One region of the Arthrobacter sp. 179 genome, then DNA from elsewhere that is predicted to be linked to it. Evidence: predicted binding sites of a transcription regulator. Region 1 holds the regulator's gene; each other region holds the start of a gene.
The links. The regulator LexA, encoded in region 1, represses DNA repair genes until DNA is damaged. The targets are predictions, from matches to a motif close to TCGAACANNTGTTCGA.
Positions count from the first base shown of each region.

Region 2: ACT3UE_RS02685 (DUF6504 family protein) is a predicted target of LexA. The motif match lies at 2,510-2,525, and genes of this name have one in related genera.
Region 3: uvrA (excinuclease ABC subunit UvrA) is a predicted target of LexA. The motif match lies at 2,352-2,367, and genes of this name have one in related genera.

Region 1 covers NZ_JBQSYU010000015.1:46,139-54,087, reverse strand. The annotation lists gene hisB (imidazoleglycerol-phosphate dehydratase HisB) at 1-39, opposite strand, end outside; gene ACT3UE_RS10390 (histidinol-phosphate transaminase) at 98-1,228, opposite strand; gene ACT3UE_RS10385 (LysM peptidoglycan-binding domain-containing protein) at 1,296-1,694, opposite strand; gene lexA (transcriptional repressor LexA) at 1,958-2,692, shown strand; gene ACT3UE_RS10375 (ATP-dependent DNA helicase) at 2,746-4,764, opposite strand; gene hflX (GTPase HflX) at 4,757-6,331, opposite strand; gene ACT3UE_RS10365 (class I SAM-dependent methyltransferase) at 6,520-7,167, shown strand; gene dapF (diaminopimelate epimerase) at 7,164-7,949, opposite strand, start outside.
Region 2 covers NZ_JBQSYU010000003.1:14,115-22,063, reverse strand. The annotation lists gene ACT3UE_RS02705 (S-(hydroxymethyl)mycothiol dehydrogenase) at 1-469, opposite strand, end outside; gene ACT3UE_RS02700 (glutaredoxin domain-containing protein) at 572-841, opposite strand; gene ACT3UE_RS02695 (SOS response-associated peptidase) at 877-1,641, shown strand; gene ACT3UE_RS02690 (GNAT family N-acetyltransferase) at 1,699-2,286, shown strand; gene ACT3UE_RS02685 (DUF6504 family protein) at 2,657-2,968, shown strand; gene ACT3UE_RS02680 (DNA polymerase III subunit alpha) at 2,965-6,594, shown strand; gene ACT3UE_RS02675 (LuxR family transcriptional regulator) at 6,653-7,057, opposite strand; gene ACT3UE_RS02670 (GNAT family N-acetyltransferase) at 7,042-7,590, shown strand; gene ACT3UE_RS02665 (EamA family transporter) at 7,663-7,949, opposite strand, start outside.
Region 3 covers NZ_JBQSYU010000023.1:20,813-28,761, forward strand. The annotation lists gene uvrA (excinuclease ABC subunit UvrA) at 1-2,281, opposite strand, end outside; gene ACT3UE_RS12845 (GntR family transcriptional regulator) at 2,413-2,790, opposite strand; gene ACT3UE_RS12850 (MBL fold metallo-hydrolase) at 2,901-3,572, shown strand; gene ACT3UE_RS12855 (hypothetical protein) at 3,591-3,794, opposite strand; gene ACT3UE_RS12860 (S1C family serine protease) at 4,268-5,557, shown strand; gene ACT3UE_RS12865 (trans-aconitate 2-methyltransferase) at 5,606-6,403, opposite strand; gene ACT3UE_RS12870 (DEAD/DEAH box helicase) at 6,485-7,949, shown strand, end outside.

The DNA.
Region 1 (7,949 bases):
CATGCGGGCTCGGCGACCGCCGAGCAATTCTGCAGACATGGGTATTCCTTCGGTGTGGGTGGGGCGGGCGGCGACGGTGGCGGCCCGCAGGTTAAGTCTAGCTGTCGTGCCCGGTGCCGGTATCCGCGGCGGGGCTCAGGAGGCCCTCCAAGGCCTGGAGGAATGCGGTCGTCTCGGTCTCGGTTCCAGCGGTGACCCGCAGATGACCGGCGATGCCCACATCTCGGATGAGTACCCCGGCCTCGAGCAGACCCTGCCAGATGGCACGGGAATGCTCGAGCCCGCCGAAAAAGACGAAATTGGAGTCACTGACTGCCGGTTCCAACCCCAACCGGGTGAGTTCGCGGACGATCCTGTCGCGTTGGCCCTTGATGTCCTCGACCGTGGCCAGCAGCGCATCGACCTGTTTCAAGGCGGCATTGGCGGTGGCTTGGGTGACGGCCGAGAGGTGGTAAGGCAGACGGACCAGGCGCAGCGCATCGGCGATTTCCGGGGCCGCCGCGAGATAGCCCAGCCGGGCCCCGGCCAGCGCGAAGGCCTTGCTCATGGTCCGGGTGACGATCAGTCGTTCGCGGCCGGGCAGCAGTGTCAGCGCGGATCCGGTCCCGCTGAGTGCGAATTCGGCGTAGGCCTCATCGACGATGACGATCGCCTGGCTGGCACGCCCTGCCTCGTATACCGCTTCCACGACGTCCAGTCCCAGGGCGGTACCCGTCGGGTTGTTCGGCGAACAGAGGATCACGATATCCGGCGCCGCCTCCGTGACCTGGTCCGCTGCGGATCGCGCGCTGAGTCCGAAGTCACCGCTCCGCTCTCCGGCGAGGTAGGTGGTGTCGGTCCCGCTGGCCAGCAACGGGTACATCGAATACGTGGGCGGGAAGCTCATCACGGTGCGTCCCGGCCCTCCGAAGGCCTGGAGGATCTGCTGCAGGACCTCGTTGGATCCGTTGGCGGCCCACATGTTCGCCGCATCCAGCCCGTGTCCCAAATAGTCGGCGAGGCGTTCGCGGAGTTCGGTGAATTCACGATCCGGGTAACGGTTCAGGGACGCAGCGGCGGCACTGACCTCTTCGGAGATGGCCCGGCTTACTGCCTCGGGCAACGGATGGGTGTTCTCGTTGACGTTCAACAGGATGGGCACGTCCAGTTGCGGTGCGCCGTAGGGTTCGATGCCACGCAGGTTTTCACGCAGGGGCAATTTGGCCAGTCGTTCCAGCTGATCACTCACGACCCCATTCTATTGCCCGTGCCCCGCAGTCGGGAATCGGACCGGGTGACAGGGTCATAAAGCGGGCCTAATCGCCCGTGGGGACGAAGATCTCCTGGCCCGGGACGAGGACCGATCCGTTCAGGTCGTTCATTTCCGTGATTTCCGCCATGACGTCACGGCGGTCGCGCTGCGGGGCGAACTCCTCGGCCAGCGCCCAGACCGTGTCGCCCTCCATGACGGAGACGGTCGTGGCTTCCACCGCGGTCGTATCCGATGCGTCCGAGGCCATGACCGGGGCGGTGAAGATGCCAGCGAGGACGAGCAGGGCGGTGGCTGCCAGCATGACCGGCAGGCCAATAAGGATGAAGCGCCCCCGGCGCGTCAGCTCCAGCCGGCCCCGAGGGGTGGAGGCATGGGCCGGGGCGGTGGTCGGAACGGAGTCCGCCTTGAGGGACACCGGGGCTGCGAGTGCGATCTGCGCCATGGTCTGACCTTCCTGTTGTCCGCCGAAGCGGGTTCTCGTTGCGGGTGTCGAACCCGATCTTCGAACTCATATTCGAACTTCTATCTCATTTTTAGCATCTATGTACGAAGATTGTCGAGACACGTTCGAATAAATCTTTGAATGAAGTCCGTGACTGCCCTAGAGTGGAAGACATCGGCTGGATGGATGAGAGTCCACCAGTTGCATCCGACACATTGCGCACAGCCCCGGTACGCCGGCGATTTACCAGGACGGGATGGATCATGAGCTCAGCGGAGAATCCGGCGCCGAAGAAGGCACCGAAGGGGTTGACTGTCCGGCAGAGGCGGATCCTGGAAACCATCCAGGAGGCCGTGACCGCCAAGGGGTATCCGCCGTCCATGCGCGAAATCGGCGATACGGTCGGGCTGGCGAGCTTGTCCAGCGTCACCCACCAGCTCGCCCAGCTGGAGAAGCTCGGCTACATCCGGAGGGATCCACGCCGCCCCCGGGCCATGGAGATCCTGCGCCCGCTGGCCCCCGAGGTCACCGGGACCCCGGAGGCCTCGCAGCCGGCTCCCGCCCCGCGGGAACCGGAGCAGCTTCGGCCCCGGCTGACCGTGGTGGACTCGGATGATTCCGACGAGGTGGCCCGGGTTCCGCTGGTGGGCCGCATCGCCGCCGGTGGACCAATCCTGGCGGACCAGGCGGTCGAGGATGTCATGTCATTGCCACGCCAACTCGTCGGGCACGGTGAACTGTTCATGCTCAAGGTCAGCGGGGATTCGATGGTCGAGGCAGCCATCTGTGACGGGGACTGGGTCGTCGTCCGCCGTCAGCAACATGCGGAGAACGGCGATGTCGTCGCGGCGCTGCTCGATGACGAGGCCACGGTGAAGACCTTCAGGCAGCGCGACGGCCACACGTGGCTGCTGCCACAGAACCGCCAGTACGAGCCGATCCTGGGCGATCATGCCACCGTCATGGGCAAGGTCGTTTCGGTGATGCGTTCGATCTAGGCCGCGGTGTACTTCCAGGAGGGCCCGTCCGCGGACGGGCCCTCCTTTCATGTCTAGTCCTCGCTCGCCGCCAGACGCCTCAGCGACCCCAGCACGACGTCCTTGTCCGTGGTCGACCACATCGGGGGCAGCGACGCACGCAGGTAGTTTCCATAGCGTTCGGTGGCCAGCCGTGAATCCAAGACGGCCACCACGCCACGGTCCCCCGTGGAACGGATCAACCGGCCTGCCCCCTGGGCCAGACGGACTGCTGCATGGGAGGCGGAGACGGCCATGAAACCGTTGCCCCCATGTCGGGCAACGTCGCGGCTGCGTGCCGTGGACAGCGGGTCGTCGGGGCGTGGGAAAGGGATCCTGTCGATGACCACCACCCGGCATGACTGACCCGGCACGTCGACTCCCTGCCAGAGGGTCATGGTCCCGAACAGGCAGGTATCGCGTTCATCGGCGAACTGCCGGACCAACGTGGACATGCTCGACTCGCCCTGGCAGAGGATCTCCGGGTCCACCCGTGGCCGCAGCGCTTCGGCGGCCTCCTCGGCGGCCCGCCGGGAGGAGAACAATGCCAGTACTCCCCCGCCGGAGGCCCCGATCAGGTCGGCGAGCTCATCCAGGGCCTCGGTCGATACGTTTCGCGATGGTTTGGGCAGATGCCGCGCAACATAGAGCATCCCCTGCCGGGCATAGTCAAAGGGGCTACCGACATCGATGCCCGTCCACGCGGGAGCCCCCTCGCCGAGCAGCCCCAACGATCCGGCCACCGGTTCGAAGGCAGCACCTATGGCCAGGGTCGCGGAGGTCAGGACGACCGTGCGGCCGTCGAAGAGGCCCTCACGTAATTTGCCGGCCACCGACAGTGGAGCGACATTGATCGTCGCGGGGGCCGAGTCATCCGGGGCGCTGTAACCGGCCCCCGGGGTGAAGTTGCCTTGGCGGGATATCCAGACGACCTCGCGTTCATCGGCGGGTCCATCGAGGCGTTCGCACTGTTCCTGCAGATACATCAACTGCGAGCGGGCCATCTGGCGTCCGCCGTCAGCGGTTTCGCCATTCCCCGGTTTCGAGTCGGACAGGGCCGTACGCGCCGCTTCGCGCACGGCGGCGATGGCGGCGACCTGCTCTTCGTTCAGCCCCTTGGGCAGCAGCCCGGTCGGCACTCCCTCCAGGGAGTCGGACAGGGTCTTACCCGCCTGGTTGAGGGCTTCGACAGCGACGCCTTTGCAGTTTCTGCGGGTCGCGGTGGCCGCGGCGGCAACCAGCGCTGCCGAGATGGGGCGGGTCACCGAATTGGTGACCCGGTCCTGGAGTTCATGGGCCTCGTCGATGATCACCGTGTCAAATTCCGGCAGCACCGCCAATCCCTCGAACGCCGAGACGGCCAGCAAGGCGTGGTTGGTGATCACGATGTCGGCATCGCCGGCCTTCTTGCGGGCCAGTTCGCTGAAGCATTCCTCGGCCATCGGGCACCGCTGGGCACCGAGGCAGTCCATGGCACTGACGGAGACCTGCCGCCAGGCACGTTCGCTGACCCCCGGGACGAGATCGTCCCGGTCCCCCGATTCGGTTTCCTCGGCCCATTCGCGTACGCGAACGACTTCCTGGCCCAGTGCCGAAGTGGGCCCCGTGCCGGCGGTCAACGGGCGGGCCGCCCCGTCATCGCCCAACGCGAAGAGCGCCCCTTCATCCTCGTCGGGGTAGCCGCCTCCCAGCTTGTACTTGCAGACATAGTTCGATCGCCCCTTGGCCAGGGCGACATCCAGGTGCCGCGGCAGCTCGTCATCCAGGTTCTCCAGGAGCCGGGGAACGTCCCGACCGACGATCTGGGCCTGCAGGGCCAAGGTCGCGGTGGAGACGACCACCGGTTTATCTGCTTCGAGGGCGTGGGCGATCGCCGGAACCAGATAGGCCAGCGATTTACCCGTCCCGGTGCCGGCCTGCACCAGGAGGTGCTTTCCGCTTTCGAAGGCCTCCACGACCTGTTTGGTCATCTCATGCTGTCCGGGCCTGCTTTCCCCGCCCATGCGTTCGACCGCCTGATCCAGGAGGGCGACCACCTCTTGTACTTCAGCCATGTACGACGAACTGCTCCAATTCCGCGGCGAGTGCACCGCGTACCTTCACGGACAGACGGGTCCCTTCATCCAGGTGCTCGGTCTCCAGGATCTCCGCGTCGGAGCCGTGCAGCCGGTGGACCAGATCACCACGGTCATAGGGAATCAGCAATTCCATGGCCACATCCGGACGGGGGATGGCTTCGCTGATCGCCGCAAGCAGTCCGGGGATCCCCCCGCCGGTCCGGGCAGAGACCACCACATGGTTCGGTTCGCGTTGACGAATGCGTTCGACGACGAACGGATCGGCGATATCGGCCTTGTTCAACACGATGATCTCTGCAATGTCCTGCGCGTCGACCTCGGTGAGGACCTCCCGGACCGCATGGATCTGGCCTTCGGGGTCGGGGTGGGAGGCATCGACCACGTGCAGGATCAGATCGGCGTCGGCGATTTCCTCGAGGGTCGAGCGGAAGGCCTCCACCAGTTGGGTGGGCAACGACCTGACGAATCCCACGGTATCGGCAATGGTGTACCCTAAGCCATCTTCGGTTTCCGTGCGCCGGACCGTGGGATCCAGCGTGGCGAACAGTGCGTTCTCCACCAGCGCCCCGGCGTCGGTCAAGCGGTTCAGCAGCGAGGACTTTCCCGCGTTCGTGTACCCGGCAATGGCCACCGCCGGAACGGCATTGCGTTTCCGGTTCGAGCGTTTGGCATCACGTGCCGGTTTCATGCCCTTGATCTCGCGACGGAGTTTGGCCATGCGGTCACGGATCCGTCGACGGTCCAATTCGATCTTGGTCTCGCCGGGGCCGCGTGATCCGATGCCACCGCCCGCGGTCCCGACCCGGCCACCGGCTTGGCGTGACATGGATTCGCCCCAGCCACGGAGGCGGGGAAGAAGGTATTCAAGCTGGGCCAGTTCGACCTGGGCCTTGCCCTCACGGCTCTGCGCATGTTGGGCGAAGATGTCCAGGATCAGCGAGGTCCTGTCGATGACCTTCACCCGGACGATGTCCTCCAACGCCCTGCGCTGGGATGGAGCCAGTTCGGAATCGACGACCACGGTATCGGCCCCGGTGCTGGCCACGACATCGCGCAGCTCCTGGGCCTTGCCCGAGCCCAGGAACGTGGCTGGATCCGGTTTCAAGCGGCGCTGGACCATGCCATCCAGGACTTCCGATCCCGCTGTTTCGGCCAAGGCGGCCAGTTCCCGCAGGGAGTTTTCCGCTTCCTGGGACGTTCCTTCGGTCCAGATTCCGGCGAGTACCACCCGTTCCAGCCGAAGCTGCCGGTTTTCGACCTCGGTGACGTCTTCCAGCTCGGTGGACAATCCGGCGACGCGGCGCAGCGCATGGCGTTCGGACAGATCGCGCTGGTCGCCATCGCTTGATGAGTGTCCGTCACCCTTGCCGTCCAAGGCCAGGGCTTTGCCGCCCAGCGGCGCCTGGGCGCGCCTGTCGTCAGCACGCTGGGGCGTGGCACGGTCGGTGGCATCGTCCGTGGCCAGAATACGGTCGATGACGGATTGGATCTCGTCCTCCGGGAGGTTTCGATCGTCCGGGTTGGGCTCGTTATGAGTGGTCATGTTCCCCTTTGAAAGGATTCGTACACCAATTCTAGTCCGGGTCACCGACAGGTGGCTGGTTTCCTCCACAGGCCGAAACCCGAGAGTGCCCGAACCGTGAGTGATTGGGATAACTCTATCACTGAAACCGTCGGGCCGGGAAGACCGGGATTCGCTTTGGCGTCACCCTGACGGTTAATCTTCAACCCATGGGTTCGGACCACTACTTCAGCGCACAACCGTCGACGCCATTCACCCGCAGGAGCGTCCGCGTGATGCTCGGCGGCACGGAACACGCCGTCAACACCGCCGGAGGCATCTTCAGCCCGGATGGAATCGACAAGGGAACCGCGGTCCTGCTGTCCGGGGTGCCCGCCCCGGCGGCGGAAGGCCACCTGCTCGACATCGGCTGCGGCTGGGGTCCGATCGCCTTGAGCATGGCTCTGGCTTCCCCCTCCGCCACCGTCCATGCCGTGGACGTCAACCAGCGCAGCCTGGAACTCACCCGCGAAAACGCGCAGGCCCTGTCCCTGGACAACGTGGTGGCCACGGCCCCCGAAGCCGTCGATGACGACCTGAGGTTCCAGACCATCTGGTCCAATCCCCCGATCCGGGTGGGCAAGGAAATCCTGCATGGGATCCTGCTCCACTGGTTGCCCCGGCTGGCTGTCGGCGGAACTGCCTGGTTGGTCGTCCAGAAGAACCTGGGCTCGGATTCACTGCAACAGTGGCTGGTTCGGGAACTCCCCACCGGGTTCATCGTCGATCGATACTCCAGCGCCAAGACCTTCCGCATCCTGAGGGTGCGCAACACCACGGATGCCTCCGGCGTGGGCACGACTCCCTCGAAGGACTAGACCAGGGTCCCCTCGGCCACCAGTACCGCAGGTCCCTCCAGGACCACATGCTCGCGGCCCTCGGGAGCCGTCACGAACCGTACGGAGACGGTCCCGCCGGGAACGTGCACGTCCCAGCGGCGTGCCGAGGCCCCACCGGCCCAGTGTCGGGTCGCCACGACGGCGGCGCAGGCGCCGGTGCCACACGAAAGGGTCTCGCCCACACCGCGTTCATGGACGCGCATGCGGATGGTTCCGACACCGTCGTTGACCAGCGGATCCGACGGCAACACGAACTCCACATTCGTCCCGTGCTCGGGGACGGGGTCGACCACCGGCATCCGGTGCAGATCCAGCTGGTCCAGCTCGGTCGCCTCGGAGAGCGCGACGACCGTATGCGGGTTGCCCATGTCCACGCTCAGGCCCGGGCGCGGGACCTCCAACGAGGCGTCCACGATGCTGTCCAGGGCCCGTTCATGGGCCTGGTCGGGGAAGAGGAACTCCCACGGGCCCATGTCCACCGAGTACCCGGCGGCAGAGCGGGAGACCACCTTCACCCCGGCCCGGGTGCCGATCGTCAGGGAATCGCCGTCGGCCAGGGAAACCAGAGCACGGGAGACCAGGAAATGCACGAAGACGCGCACCCCATTCCCGCACATCTCGGAGACCGAGCCGTCGCCGTTGCGGTAATCCATGAACCATTCGGCCTCCGGGTGCCGGGCCAGCAACTCCCGCCCCTCGGCCAGGGTCTCTGAACGGATGGCACGGATCACTCCGTCGGCTCCGAGGCCGAGATGACGGTC
Region 2 (7,949 bases), on a different contig from region 1:
CGGCAGCTGGATCGACGTCGTCATCGACCTTGGTGCATTGGCCGGCGGCAACCAGGGTCTTCTCCGCGAAGGCCCCGATGCCCAGCGCGGGGGAGAGCTCCGTGCCATCTTCGAGGGTCATCGGCTGATCGGCGTTGGCTGTATCGAAGCAGTACTGCGGCTGGCCCTTGGCGCAGGCCCGGCATTCGCCGCAGACGGCCCGCCAGTTCAAGACGACGCGATCGCCGACCTCGACGTTGGTCACGCCTTCCCCGAGCTGGCTCACGACGCCTGTGGCCTCGTGTCCGAGCAGGTACGGATACTCGTCGCCGATGCCGCCGAGCTTATAGTGCAGGTCGGTGTGACAGACCCCGCAGGTGAGGATGTCCACGACCGCTTCGCCGGGACCGGGATCCGGAACGACGATCGTCTCGATTTCCACCGGTGCGTCCTTGGCCTTGACGACTACAGCCTTGACCTTTTGTGCCATGGTTTCCATCCTCTCGGCCGTGTCCAGCACGGCCCATCCAATTCAGAAAAAAGGTGCCCACGCGGAAAAACCGCGGGCACCTTTCATCCTGTCATAGAGCCGCTAGAGACGCTCGCGCACCTGTTCAATTCGGGGGTTCGTGACGGCCGAACCATCGGAGAAGATCAAGGTGGGGACCGTCTGGTTACCGCCGTTGAACTCCTCGACGATCTCGGCGGTTCCCGCGACGTCCTCGATGTTGACCTCCCGGTAGGAGATGCCATCGGCGTCCATGGCCTTCTTCAGGTTCCTGCAGTATCCGCACCAGGAGGTGGTGAACATGGTGACGGCCCCGGCTTCGGGGATGTATTCCTCGGTCTTCAAATCAGTCATATCCAGCACAACCGGCACTATGAGATCCTTATTCCATGTGCGGACGATACGTAATGGCCCGGGCCATCGGCGATCTGGTGGCCGAAGCCGAAGCGGAAGCAGATGACGCGCTGCAACTGCGCAAATCATGGAACGTCGCCCCGACCACCGATGTGCCGATCGTCTTGGAGCGACTCCTGGACGATGAAGTCGTCCGGCAGGTGCATGTGGCTAAATGGGGTCTGGTCCCCAGCTGGGCCAAGGACCCCTCGGTGGGGGTCAGGGCCTTCAACGCCCGCAGCGAAACGGTCCTGGAGAAACCCACCTTCCGCGCCGCCATCAAGGCCCGCCGCTGTGCCGTCCCCGTCGAGGGATACTACGAGTGGAAGAAGTCCGGGACGGGCAAGACCGCTTCCAAGCGTCCGTATTTCGTGCACCGGGAAGACGACTCGCTGATCTTCTTCGCCGGCATCTACGAATGGTGGAAGGATCCCACGAAGGCGGAGGACGATCCGGAACGTTGGCTGCTCAGCTGCAGCATCCTCACGATGGCCTCACCCGAGGAAACGGGCGAATCCGAAGTACTCGACGAGCTGCACGGCCTGCACGACCGGCTGCCCATTCCCCTGGACCGGGCGGCGATGTCCGAATGGTTGAACCCCGGCGACCGGGAAGCCGGCCCACTGGTCGAACAGGTCAGGGACGAAGCCCATGAGGTCGCCGGTGGCTGGTCCCTCCGTGAAGTCGGCTCCGCCGTGGGCAACGTGCGGAACAACGGCCCCGAACTCATCGAGCCGGTCGAGGATCTTTTCGCGGAGTAATCCGGGGTGGGAACGGACCAACCATCAGTGGCCGATTGCTCAAAAGCGGGGTCCCCTATGATGTTCACCATGACTTTGGCGTGGAACGAAACACCCCCGATCCTGAGGGGCTCGACGGACGGCGGGGAAGGGATCATCTTGCGTCCCTGGAGCCGCGGGGATACGGAATCGATTCACCGGGCGTGCCAGGACCCCGAAATCATCCGCTGGACGACCGTGCCGCATCCATACACGCAGGAGCACGCGGCCTCATTTGCGGATCACTCCGCAATGACCTGGAACGAACGGACCGGAGCACCTTTTGCCGTGGTCGATGAAACGACGGATGCCGTACTCGCCTCTTGTGGACTGGTTGATGTCGATCCGGCCAACTCCACGGTGGAAGTGGGGTATTGGGTGGCCCCATGGGCGCGCGGTCGCGGGGTGGCCACTGCCGCAGCCAGGGCAGTGACCCGGTGGGCAATAGAAGAGCTGGGCGCCCAACGGGTGAGCCTCGAGGCCGCATCGGCAAACATCGGCTCCCAAAAGGTGGCACTCAATGCCGGGTTCACCCGCGAAGGGCTCCAACGCTCCAAAACGGCACGATCCGGCGAACGCCATGACATGGTGCTGTTCTCGCTCCTGCCTGGAGAAGGAAGGCCCTGACGCGGCTGCCTGCCTGGTGAACAGCAGGTTCCTCCCGAATCATCTGGACGACGTTGCTGTGCCCTTTTTCGGGGGCCTGTTGCCTGCTGCGCGCACTAGCTTCGGCATGCAGGAGGTTCCCCGGACCGGTTCGAGACGGCCCTGCGAGTGGGCTTGAACCTCGGGGGCAGCAGCCTTCGATCAGCACCACCAACGGATACCTCCACCCACGAGACCCAAAGTGTCGTACATACTTTCTAGTCTGATCTTGCTTAGTACAAAGTTTCGAATAGAATGGAGTGGTCGTCGTGCACAGGCAGTTTCGCGGCCCCTCCCATCGTGTAGGGCTCCGGGACCAATGCCGTCGTCCGGGGCGATTTGGAGGTATCAGATGGGGCTTTTCACCCAGTCAGTCGACGTGGAATGCAGTACCGCGGGGCTACCCTTGCGGATGCGGTGGCAGGGGCGGGAATACCGTGTTGCCGCCGACCCCGTGCGCTGGTTTGAACGCCGTCGCTGGTGGGCCGAAGAGGTCCGCGCCGAACGCGGTCGCGGCCCGGGACTCGTGGACCACGAGATCTGGCGGCTCCAGGTCAGACTCGCCGGCAAGGGGCCGCTACTGACCTTCGAGGTCTCCCGTGACGTGGAGAGCGGGCGCTGGCGGCTCATCCGGATCCACGATGCCCTGCTGGAGAGCGCATGACTTTTACCCATCTGAACGTGGCTTCTGCGTTCAGTGCCCATTACGGGGTCTCCTGGCCGCAGGACCTGGCCCTGAGGGCTGCCTCCGAGGGGGCCGACGCGCTGGCCACCACCGAACGCGATGGCCTGTATGGGGCCGTCAAACACCTCAAGGCCTGTCGGGACACCGGGCTGGATCCGATCCTCGGGGTGAACCTTGCCGTGCTGGGCCCCGCGGCCGATGACCCCCGTCCTCCTCCGGGGCATGCCGCCCGGGGGCGTCCGGGGCCCCAGGTGCAGGGGCGGATCGTCGTGCTGGCCAAAGGACACTGCGACGGGGCCGGGTACCGTGCCCTCTGCCGACTGGTCTCCCTGGCCCATGAGGGAACCTCGGCGCACCGGGGCGTCAGCGGACGCAAACCGGTCGGGGTGACCCACGCGGAGCTGGCCGCCTGCGCCACCGACCCGGAGGCCGGCACGGTGCTGAAGGTCCTGCTGGGACCGGATTCCGACGTCGGACAGGCGGCCCTGCGTCGTGAACTCCCGCGCGCCAGGACCGCGCTGGCCGGATGGCTGCAGGCGGTGGGCCGGGACGTGGTGTGCCTGGAGCTGGTCACCCATATGAACACCCCCGGTGAGCGGCTCAGCACGGCGCATTCCATCCGGATGCTGCGTACGGCCCAGGCCCTGCACGTCCCCGCCCTGCTCACCAACGCCGTGCGCTACGCGGTCCCCGACGGGGCCGCCACTGCCGACGTCCTGGACTCCGCCCGCGCCCTGAGCTCGCTGGAAACCCTCAGGGACCTGCAACCAAACGGTCAGGGGTGGCTCAAAAGCCCCGGGAGGATGCACGCCTTGGCCCGGGAAATCGCCCGGGAGGCGGGGGAGGGGAAAGTCGCCGGGGAACTGCTGGGCAACACCGCGGCGATGGCCGACTGGGCACGGATGGACCCGGTGGACGACGCCGGCTGGGGAATCCCCGTGGTCCCCGAAGCCAGCGTGATCGGCATCAGCGGCCACCCCGACGCGGAGCTGGCGGCACGCTGCGAAGCAGGCATCACCCGCCTGATTCCGCAGGACGCCGCTTCCCGTACGCTGCGCGATCGACTCGCCATGGAACTGGAAACCATCTCGGACCTGGGGTTCAGCACCTACTTCCTCACCGTGGCCGAGGTCAGCTCGATGATCACCACCCTGGGCGTGCGCAATGCCGCCCGGGGGTCCGGGGCCTCCTCGCTGGTGAACTTCCTCCTGGGCATCAGCCATGTGAACCCGCTGGCGCACGACCTGCTCTTCGAGCGCTTCCTGTCCCGGGAACGGACGACCCTTCCCGATATCGACATCGACGTCGAATCCGCCGAGCGTCATCGGGTCTATGAGCACATCTTCGAGCGGTTCGGCTCCGGGAGGGTGACCCTGATGAGCATGCAGAACGGATACCGGGCCCGGGGTGCCGTCCGGGACGCGGGGCAGGCGCTGGGCATGGGGGACGGGGATCTGGACGTCATCGCCAAACAGTTGTGGCGTTTCTCGGCCAGCAACTTCCGCGAGGCCCTGGAGGAGAAGCCGGAGCTGCGCCCCTTTGCCGAACGGATGGGGGCCGAGAAGCAACTGGACCTGCTGGTGGACCTGACCGAACGGCTGGACCGGCTGCCCCGCCACATCTCCATGCATCCCTGCGGGGTGATCCTGGGGGACAACACCCTGCTGGACCGGACCCCGGTCCAGCCCAGCGGACTCGGGTTGGCGATGAGCCAATTCGACAAGCACGACATGGATCCCATGGGCATGCTCAAACTCGACGTGTTGGGGGTGCGCATGCAATCGGCGATGGCCCATGCGGTCTCCGAAGTCGTCAGGATCCATGGGGACGGGGAGGCGGTCGCGCGCGCCGGGGCCCACCCGAGAACACCCGACGGGGAGCTTCCGGAGTATCTGGATAGCGACGGGACCATCGACCTGCAGCGGGTCCCGCTGGATGACGAACCGACCTTCGAGCTCATTTGCACCACCGACACCCTGGGTTGCTTCCAGATCGAATCCCCCGGGCAGCGTGAACTGATCGGCAAGCTGGCGCCACGCCGATTCAACGACATCATCATCGACATCTCGTTGTTCCGGCCCGGGCCCATGCAATCGAACATGGTCAAGCCGTATCTGGAGAACCGGCACGGATTCGCGGTCGAAAGCTATCCGCACCCCGATCTCAAACCTGCCCTGGCCGAGACCCACGGGGTCACGGTCTTCCACGAACAGGTGCTGCGGATCTTCGACGTGATGACCGGGTGCGGGCTGGCCAAGGCCGATGTGTATCGGCGGCTGCTGGGCAACGAGCAGGCCGAACCGCGGGTGGAGGAACTCTACCGTTCCCGCGCCCTGGCGAGGGGCTATCCGTTGGCCGTGATCGACGAGGTCTGGACGACGTTGAAGGCCTTCGGCTCCTTCGGCTTCTGCAAGGCCCATGGCGCGGCCTTCGCCGTACCGACCTACCAGTCGGCCTGGCTGAAGGCCCACCACCCCGAGGCGTTCCTGGCCGGCATCTGGGAACACGACCCCGGGATGTATCCCAAACGGTTGCTGGTGGCCGAGGCACGGCGGATGGGCATCCCCATCCTGCCCTTGGACATCAACAACTCCGATGCCTCCTACCGGGTCGAACGCATGAAGGGACTGCTCCCCCCGGCCACGGTGCCCCCCGTCTACCGGGCCCCGGGGACGATGCCTGCCGGACGGTTGGGCATCCGGCTGTCCTTGAGCGGGATCCACGGGGTCTCAGGGACCGAGGTGAAGCGGGTCGTGGCCGGTCGGCCCTACGACTCACTGGCCGATGTACGTGACCGGTCGGGGCTGAGCCGGTCCTCGTTGCGCACCTTTGCCGCGCTGGGGGCGTTCGATTCCCTGCAAAAAGCGGCTGGACGCGGCAACCGCGCGGATCTGATGCTCCACCTGACCGCCCGGACCGCCAAGACGCTGCCCCCACGGCACCGGCCCATCCCGGGACAGCTGTCCTTGCCGATGGGTGATGTGGAACTGGGCGGGTTGGCCGTGGGGGAGGCCGAACAGAGCATGGAGGAGACCGTCCGCACCGAATTGGATCTGATGTCGGTGGACGTCAGCGGCCACCTGATGTCCTCGCACGCCCCGATACTGGGGAAGCTGGGGGCGACCCATGCCGAGGACCTGCTGGGACTGCGCAACGGAACGGAGGTGCTGGTTGCCGGTGTACGGGTCGCCACGCAGACACCGCCGATGCGTGGCGGTCGACGGGTTGTGTTCATCTCCCTGGACGACGGGACCGGTTGCGTGGACTGCACCTTCTTCCACGAAGCCCAGCAGAACTCCGGGCCGCTGCTGTTCTCCACCCGGCTCCTGCTGGTGCACGGGATCACCCGTCGGACGGGTCCCCGCGGCATCACCCTGCAGGCCCTGCAAGCCTGGGATCTTGCCGACCAGGCCACCCTGCCGGGGCCGGGGCACCTGAATGACCCGAACCGAGTCAGCGATAAGCGTCCACCTGCCACGGCGAAGACCGCCACCAGTGGCGAGGACACCTCGTTGCTGGCCATCCGGATGCAGGACGAAGGCCTGGACAACCGGCTGCCCGGTGAACTTCCGGAGGGTTGGCCGGAATTCGACGTCGGATCATGATCCGGTCAGCCCAGCACGACCAGGGCACCATCCCGTCTCGCCGTGCGAATGAATGGAACTACTCCTCACCCACAGTGCTCTCCGCCAACTCGTGGATTGACTCAGCCGGAACAAGGTCGGGCCGTGAAGGCATGCTCTTCGCCACGGTGAGCAGGATCGCGGAGTTCTCGACGGCTTCCAGCGAGTGGGCCGCGGCGGGAATGACCAGCAGGTCACCGACCCAGCCGAAGGACTTCCGTCCACCGGAGTGCAGGACGACCCGACCGGAAAGCACGTGCACACTGGCCTCACCCGGGCTTTCGCCCACGTCCAAGGATTCCCCGGCCCGCATCCCGATGACCGTTTGGCGCAGCATCCTGTCGTGCCCACCGAGCACCGTAGCCGCACTACGACCGCTCGTGCCCGTCATTGCGTGTTCCAACTCATGACGTGCCAACGCCGTCAACGATGTTTTCCGTCTCATGCCAACCTCCGCGCTCAACCGGGTTCACCTGCTTTGACCGTCTCACAAGGCTAACCCGGAACCAGTTGCAAGAGCAGGGGGTAGATCGTCATCGCCGTAATGTCCGCCCCAGCACGTCGGGTGGGCCCCGAGGGCGGGGCGCTGGTGGGTGTCCTGTTTCGGGGTCTCCACGCCCGGGAAGCCGGGACCATGCCTCCCTTGGCGATCACCGACGAATCCGGCGCCCTGGTGGGCAGGATCAATATCAATGGCATCACCCGCGGCACGCTGGAATCGGCAAGCCGGGGGTTCTGGGTCGGACAGGAACACCAGGGGCCGGCTTGGCCACCCGGGCGGTCGCCGAAGCCCGGGCCCACTCCTTCGATGGGCTGGGCCTGCACCGTCTCCAGGCGGAAACACTGGTGCACAACCATGCCTACCAGCGCGTCCTGACCCGTAACGGCTTCACCCGGCATGGGAGGGCCTCCGGATACCTGAAGATCGCTGGGCGGTGGCAGGACCACCTGATGTATCAGGTGCTGTGCACGGTTTGATCGCAGGAAATCGGCGGTCGCTGATCCGACCTCCTGGTGTTTGCTGCCGGGAACATCCTCCACGAGCCCTCTTCAGAACAATGCCACCAGCACGACACCGAGCAGGACGGTCCCGGCTCCTGCGAGCCGTCGGGCAGGCTTGGGCTCCCTGAAGATCAGCCAGCCAGCGACGGTCACCAGCACCACGCTCAGCTCCCGGCCCGGTGCCACCAATGACACCGGTGCCAGCCGCATGGCCCACAAGACCAGAATGTAGGCCAGCGGAGACAACACCCCCACGGCCAGGACCTTGAGCCAGTTCCCCAGCAGGATGGACCGCAGGCGGGAAACGTCCCGGAGTGCGACGGGGGTCAGCAACG
Region 3 (7,949 bases), on a different contig from region 1:
CGTCGCCGGAACAGGATTCGCAGCGCCCGCCCTTGACGTTGAAGGAGAAGCGCCCGGGCAGGTAGCCACGGACCTTGGCCTCGTTGGTCTCGGCGAAGAGCTTGCGGACATGGTCGAAGACCCCGGTGTAGGTCGCCGGGTTGGAACGCGGGGTCCGGCCGATCGGACTCTGGTCCACGTGGACCACCTTGTCGAGCTGGTCGAGGCCTTCGACGCGGGTATGCCGTCCGGCCACCTGCTTGGCGCCGTTGAGCTTATTGGCCATCACCTTATAGAGGATGTCGTTGACCAGCGTGGACTTCCCGGAGCCGCTGACCCCGGTGATGCCGGTCAGCACCCCGAGCGGGAACTTCACCGTGACGTCCTGCAGGTTGTTCTCCCGGGCGCCGACGACGGTGACCTGGCGTTTGCGATCGACCTTGCGGCGCTTGGCCGGCAATTCGATCCTGCGGCGGCCCGCGAGGTAGTCGCCCGTCATCGAATCGGTATTGGCCATCAGCCCTTCCAACGACCCCGAGTGCACGACGGTGCCCCCGTGTTCGCCGGCCCCCGGGCCGACATCGACGATCCAGTCGGCCTGATGGATGGTGTCCTCGTCATGCTCGACGATGATGAGCGTGTTCCCGAGGTCGCGCAGGCGGTTCAGGGTCTCGATCAGGCGTCGGTTATCGCGCTGATGCAGGCCGATGGAGGGTTCGTCCAGGACGTAGAGCACGCCGACCAGCCCCGAACCGATCTGGGTGGCCAGGCGGATGCGCTGGGCCTCCCCACCGGAGAGCGTTCCGGCGGCTCGTTCGAGGTTCAGGTACTCGAGTCCGACGTCGAGCAGGAAGCGCAGCCGGGCCTGGATCTCGATGAGCACCTGGTGGGCGATCTGCTTTTCGCGTCCCGACAGGACCAGGGCATTGAGGAAGTCGGCGCATTCGCGCATCGGCATGGCGGAGACTTCGGCAATGGACTTGCCGTTGATCAGCACCGACAGGGAGGCGGGGTTCAGCCGGGCGCCGTTGCACACGGGGCAGGGAATCTGCCGCATGTATTCCTCGTACCGGTCCCGGGCGTGATCGGATTCGGTTTCCAGGTGTTTGCGGTGGATGTACTGGATGACACCTTCGAACCCGGTGCTGTATTTGCGCTCCCGTCCGAAACGGTTGCGGTACTGGACCACGACCTTATGGTCCTTGCCGTTGAGGATCGCATCGCGCTGGACGTCGGTGAACTTGCGCCAGGGGGTATCCAGATCGAATTTCAGGTCGTCGCCCAGGCCCTGCAGCAGCCGGTTCCAGTATTGGGTGGTGGCCACGCCCAGCGACCAGGGCGCGATGGCCCCTTCGGCCAATGTCTTGCCCGGATCGGGCACGACGAGTTCCTCGTCGACCTCCAACCGGGTCCCGATGCCGGTGCACGCGGGGCAGGCACCGAAGGGGTTGTTGAAGGAGAACGAGCGCGGCTCGACCTCGTCGATCGCCAACGGGTGTTCGTTGGGGCAGGCCAGATGTTCCGAGAAGGCCCGGACCCGCGCGTCGTCCTGGGCGGGCAGGTCGACGAAGTCAGCGAGCACGCGGCCGTCGGCCAGGCCCAGGGCCGTCTCGATCGAATCCGTCAGCCGTTGCCGGATGCCGTCCTTGGCGACCAACCGGTCGATGACGACCTCGATGGTGTGTTTGTACTGCTTGCCCAGCTTCGGGGGGTCGCTGAGTTGGATGGTGTCCCCGTCGACCCGGGCACGGGCATAGCCCTTGGCAGCCAGCTCCTTGAAAAGGTCGACGAACTCGCCCTTGCGTGAGCGGACCACCGGAGCGAGGATCTGGAAACGCATCCCCTCCTCGAGCTCGAGCAGCTGGTCCACGATCGCCTGCGGGGTCTGCCGGGTGACCGGTTCATGGCACACCGGGCAGTGCGGGTGGCCGACACGGGCCCACAACAGGCGCATGTAGTCGTAGATCTCGGTGATCGTCCCGACCGTGGAACGCGGGTTCTTCGACGTCGACTTCTGATCGATCGAGACCGCCGGGGACAGTCCTTCGATGAAGTCCACGTCCGGCTTGTCGACCTGGCCGAGGAACTGGCGGGCATAGGCGGAGAGCGATTCGACATAGCGGCGCTGGCCCTCGGCGAAGATCGTGTCGAAAGCCAGGGAGGACTTGCCCGATCCGGACAAGCCCGTGAAGACGATCATCGCGTCCCGCGGGAGATCCAGATCCACATTGCGCAGGTTGTGCTCCCGGGCGCCCTTCACGAGAAGTCGCGACCGGTCGTGGGCACGCTCGATGGATTCCATGGAAACGCTGGGAACGGATTGCAATTCGCTGGAGGAAATAGCCACGGGTCCAGAGTAGTCGAATTCGGCCTCGAACACACGTTCGAAGACTCATGTTTTTGCGGGTTTCAGCGGGTTTGGACCGCCGGTGTTCACTGCACGCGGAAGGCGGCCCGCAGAAATTCAACGGCGCGGTCCTCCCCCACGCCCCAGGTCCTGGCCTGCGAGGCCAGTTCCTGGGCCGCGGACGCGAGTCTGCGGTCGCCCTCGGAGCCCGTGGCCAGGACGACGGTCCCGTGACGCCCTCGGGTCTGGACTGCTCCTGCCTGTTCGAGTTCCCGGTAGGACCGGGCCACCGTGTTCACGGCGACCCCCAGTCGTCCGGCGAGCGCCCGGACCGAAGTCAGCCGGGTTCCCGGAACCAGCTTCCCCGAACCGATGGCCTCCAGGATCTGTTGGCGGATCTGGTCATACGGGTTCTCAGGCACGTCCTTGCTGATGGCGACAAAATCCAAGACGTCGTCGTTCACTGGGTCTCCTCGGGGATCCGGGCCGGTCATCGCTGGCCGTGGCTTCGGGTGCCCCCCACAGTACCCGCCGGCGCTTTTCCCCCGCTCCGGCGAGCGCCTAGGCTGGCGGCATGAGCCCAGAGAATTCGCTGTTGCATGACCTGGCGGAGGTCACCATCCGCCGCGTGTCCGTTTCGTCGATGGACAACAACGCCTACCTCATCACCCATAAGCAGACCGGCGCGCAGGTGCTGATCGATGCCGCCGCCGACGCACCGGCACTGCGCGGTCTGATCAGTGAGGCCGCCGAGGACGCGGCGGTGACCCCGCACCTTGAGCTGATCGCCACCACCCACCAGCATTGGGACCACGTCCGGGCGCTGCGCGAGCTGGCCGATGAGACCGGCGTGCGGACGGCCTGCGGGGCCGACGACGTGGAAGGGATCCGGGCGGCCACGGGAGTCGAACCCGCTGTGGTCCTGGGCCAGGACGATATCGGGAACTTCGACGGCTTCGATCTGCGGGCCGTGCACCTGCGTGGACACACCCCCGGCTCCATCGCCTACGTGTATGAGGACCCCTCGGGCCCGACGCATATCTTCAGCGGTGACAGCCTCTTCCCCGGAGGCTTGGGGAACACCGATGGCGACCCCTCCCGGTTTGCCTCCCTGCATGAGGACGTCTCTGAGCGTCTCTTCGGGCAGTACCCGGATGACGCATTCGTCCATCCCGGTCACGGGAAGGGCACCACCCTGGGCGCGGAACGCCCGCAACTGGCTGAATGGAAACAGCGCGGCTGGTAGACGGCTGGCTGGCGCCCCCTACTCGTTATGCAGTTCCCGGACCTCTCCGAACGGGACCGTCTCCGACACCAGGGCCTGGACGCCAGATCCGAGGAATCTCACGAGGACCCCGTATTCGCCTTCGGCCACGGATTCCTGCATGACGGGTCGGACGGTATCGAGGAAGGCTGGTTCGGCCCCCTCCAGATAGCTCTGGTAGGCGCGGGGTAGTGGGTTTTCCATGGCCGGTTCCTCCTGTGCGGTGTTCCGTCGCTGCTGACCCCAGCTCTACCACCCCGGACACGGCACGGGAAGGTTTGACTGCGCGGAGGCCTCCCGGTCGGGCCACGGTTCCCGACCATGGAACTGTAGCTGGACGGGACGTCCCACGGCTCCCCATTCCGGGGGTTTCGAAGCCTCGGTGATACTTCAAGTTCCCGAGGGCAGCACCCCAGGGCAGGCGCCGTCCATACGCAGACACTTCCGTGCGGCAACAGATACCCCCGGCGTCGGGCCCCCCAGATTCCGCAGCCACTCCTCCCACCATCGGTCACCACGTGGTCCGCTGACTAAAGGCCGCGCCCTTCACCAGCCCCCGTAGAACGGGATCCCTTGAACACTGGTCCTAGCCGGCAGAACGCTCTAAGCTAAGTCAACTTTCGCGCTGTCCACCAAGATTGCCCGGGCGGCTCCGACGACAAGGAGAGTGAGCCGACGTGAAGCCCCGGACCGGAAAAACGTATCAGTTGATCGCGTTGGGAACCATCATCGGAACTGCCATCACCGGCTGCAGTGCCTTATCAGGCGGCGGAGCGGCCCTGACTGCTTCACCCCAAGCCGATGTGCCAAGACCTGCGGCCCCCTCGTCACCAGCGACCTCCTCCGCACCGGAACCGAAAACTCCATCCCCACCACCAAGCTCCCCACCCACTACACCAGCCGCCTCGAGTGAGTCGGTCGCGACGTGGCCCGAGACGGCACAGGACGTCACCAGCGGCCTGGCAAAAATCCAGGTCGTCACCTGTGACGGTGGAGGGACCGGCTCGGGTTTCCTGGTCGCGGATGACTTGCTCGTGACGGCAGCCCATGTCGTACAGGGGGCAACTTCAGTCACGACCCAGATCGACGGCGATCTCTCCGGGGCTCAAGTCATGGGAGTGAACAACAACGCTGATCTCGCCTTGTTGCGCCTGAACAACACCGCCCCGGGCCATGTATTTACCTTGCGGCAGGAGGATCCACCCGTCGGGACCGAGGTGGCGGCGCTGGGTTTCCCCTTTGGCGACGACCTTTCCTTCTCCAAGGGAACGGTCAGCGGGCTGAAACGAGGCGCGCCCGAATCCGAAGTGGACTCCGGCAACTTCGTCCTGACAGACACACCGGTCAACCCCGGGAACAGCGGTGGCCCTCTCATCACCCGGGACGGCTCGGTTGCAGGGGTCATGAGCATGCGTCCGGACCGCCGCAGTGAGAGATCCGTCGCTGGCATGGCCTATGCCGTCTCCGGACCCCGTACGGCACAAGCAGTCGAGGCATGGCAGCAACGGAACGTCCCGGTGCGGCCTGCCGAGTGCGAAGATGCCCTGGCCCGGAGCGTCGAGGTCGAGGTCTCCATCGACTCAGAGCACGATCAGGCCATGAACATTGCCCAGAGCCTGCAGATCCACGGTCAGGGCATCAACGATGGCGCCTACGAGGCGGCATTCGATTTTTTCACTCCTGAAATGCAGGAGGGCATGGGCGGACTGGGCACATGGCAGGCAGGTCTGGCCTCGTCGTACTGGCTCGGATTCAACGTCGTTGATGTCAGCGGACACGGCGACGACCTGGTGGCCCTCGTCCAGCTACAAACGGTGCAGGACACTGAAGACAGCAAGGACGGCCAGCAGGACTGTTCAGACTGGGCGATCGAGTACAAAATGCATTGGGACGGACTCAACTGGCTGATCAACGGTGCACGTAGCCCCTACGGGGATCCGCAGCAGTGCAACGAATCCGGCGGCTAGGCCGGTGCCAAGACCGCGGCCCTATCGGCCTCATGCGGGCCTCCATGCCTACCGCCGGTCCTCCTTGCGCCCGACCATGAAGATGCGCCGGAAGGGGAAGACCGTCAGTTCCCCGCCATCCGGGCCGGTGAAGGGAGGGTAGGCCTCACGGACCAGCGCGGCGTACTCCGCCTCGAACTCCGCGGCGTCGGCATCCTCCAGCACCGAGAGGATCGGGCGTAGTGCCGTACCGCGGACCCAGTCGAGCACCGGGTCGGGACCGTGCAGGATCTGCTCGTACGTGGTCTCCCACACGTCTGCTTCGAAACCATGGTCGAACATCAGGCGCAGGTACGTCTCCGGTTCGGCGACCGCGTCCTTGCGCAGCACCAATCCCTGCAAGCGGTCCGCCCACTGCGCTTCCGCGGCAAGTCCTCGCATCAACGCATGCGAGGGGGCCTCGAAGTTGCCCGGTACCTGGGCCGCGAACCACGCGCCCGGCTTGAGGGCATCGAGCCATCCCGCCATGAGCTCCCCGTGCCCGGGAATCCACTGCATCATCGCATTGCTGATGAGGACGTCGGTTTCCGCTTCGGGAGTCCAGGTTGCGGCGTCGGCTTCGGCGAAGTCCACACGGGGCCGCTGATGATCCGCGGTGGCCTTCCCGATCATTTCGGGTGAGGCATCCAGCCCGGTGATCCGGGCGTCGGGCCACCGATCGGCCAGTGCGGCGGTCAGCGGACCCGGACCGCAACCCAGGTCGACGACCCGCCTCGGGGCGTCTTCTTCGATCCGGGCGATCAGCTCGAAGAAGGGGCGGTCGCGGTGGGTGGCGAATTGGACGTACTTGGCGGGGTTCCATTTCATGGCCCCACCCTATTCCGGCCTCGACGGGTTCGACGCGTGCACACCGACGCCGGGGTCGCTGGACGATAGGCTGGAGGGACCATGAATCTTACTGACCTGCTGCCTGATTCCCCGCCGCGTGGGGCCACCGCCGAATCGACCTATGCCGCTTTCCTGACCTGGGCGGAGGATCGCGGGATTTCCCTGTATCCGGCGCAGGACGAGGCGGTGATGGAACTGGTCGAGGGCAACAACGTCATCCTGGCGACCCCGACCGGCTCCGGGAAATCCCTGGTGGCCGTCGCCGCCCACTTCCATGCGTTGGCCCGCGGGGACCGCAGCTATTACACGGCGCCGATCAAGGCGCTGGTCTCGGAGAAGTTCTTCGCCCTCTGTGAGATCTTCGGAGCCGAGAACGTCGGGATGGTCACCGGGGATTCCTCGGTGAACCAGGACGCTCCGATCATCTGTTGCACCGCGGAGATCCTCGCCAACATCGCCTTGCGCGAAGGGGGCGACGCCGATCTGGGCCCTGTGGTGATGGACGAGTTCCACTTCTACTCCGACCCGCAACGCGGTTGGGCCTGGCAGGTCCCGCTGCTGGAGTTGCCCCAGGCGCAGTTCCTGCTCATGTCCGCGACCCTGGGCGACGTCACCCGCTTCGAGGACGAACTCACCCAGCGCACGGGTCGGCACACCACGACGGTGGCCAACGCCGAGCGCCCCATCCCCCTGCATTACTACTATTCCGAGGAGCCGGTCCAGGAAGCCATGGAGGAACTGTTGTCCACCCAGCAGGCTCCCGTCTATGTGGTGCACTTCAGCCAGCTCGAAGCCATCGAACGCGCCCAGTCCCTGATGAGCATCAACGTGTGCACCCGGGAGGAGAAGGACCGGATCTCCGAACTGATCGCCGGGTTCCGTTTCGCCACGGGCTTCGGCAAGACACTGAACCGCCTGGTCCGTCACGGGATCGGGGTCCACCACGCCGGCATGCTGCCCAAATACCGCCGACTGGTCGAACAGCTGGCCCAGGCCGGCCTGCTCAAGGTCATCTGCGGCACCGACACCCTCGGGGTGGGCATCAATGTCCCCATCCGCACGGTGATGCTGACCGCACTCTCCAAATACGACGGCATCCGCACCCGGCCGCTGAATGCCCGCGAGTTCCACCAGATCGCCGGCCGGGCCGGACGAGCCGGCTACGACACGGCGGGAACCGTCGTCGTCCAGGCCCCGGAATTCGCCATCGAAAACAAGAAGTCGATGACCAAGGCCGTCGCGAAGTTCGGCGATGACTCGAAGAAGCTACGCCAGGTGGTCAAGAAGAAGCCGCCGCAGGGTTTCGTCTCCTGGTCCGAGAAGACCTTCGACAAGATGGTGGCCTCCACCCCCGAGCCCCTGACCTCGTCGTTCAAGGTCACCCACTCGATGTTGCTCAATCTGCTGGAGCGCCCCGGGAACTCCTTTGTCGCGGCCCGCAAGCTGCTGACCGAAAACCATGAGCCGCCGGCTCGACAGAGTGCCCTGCTGCGTCGGGCCCTGGGAATCCTGCGCGAGCTCCTGG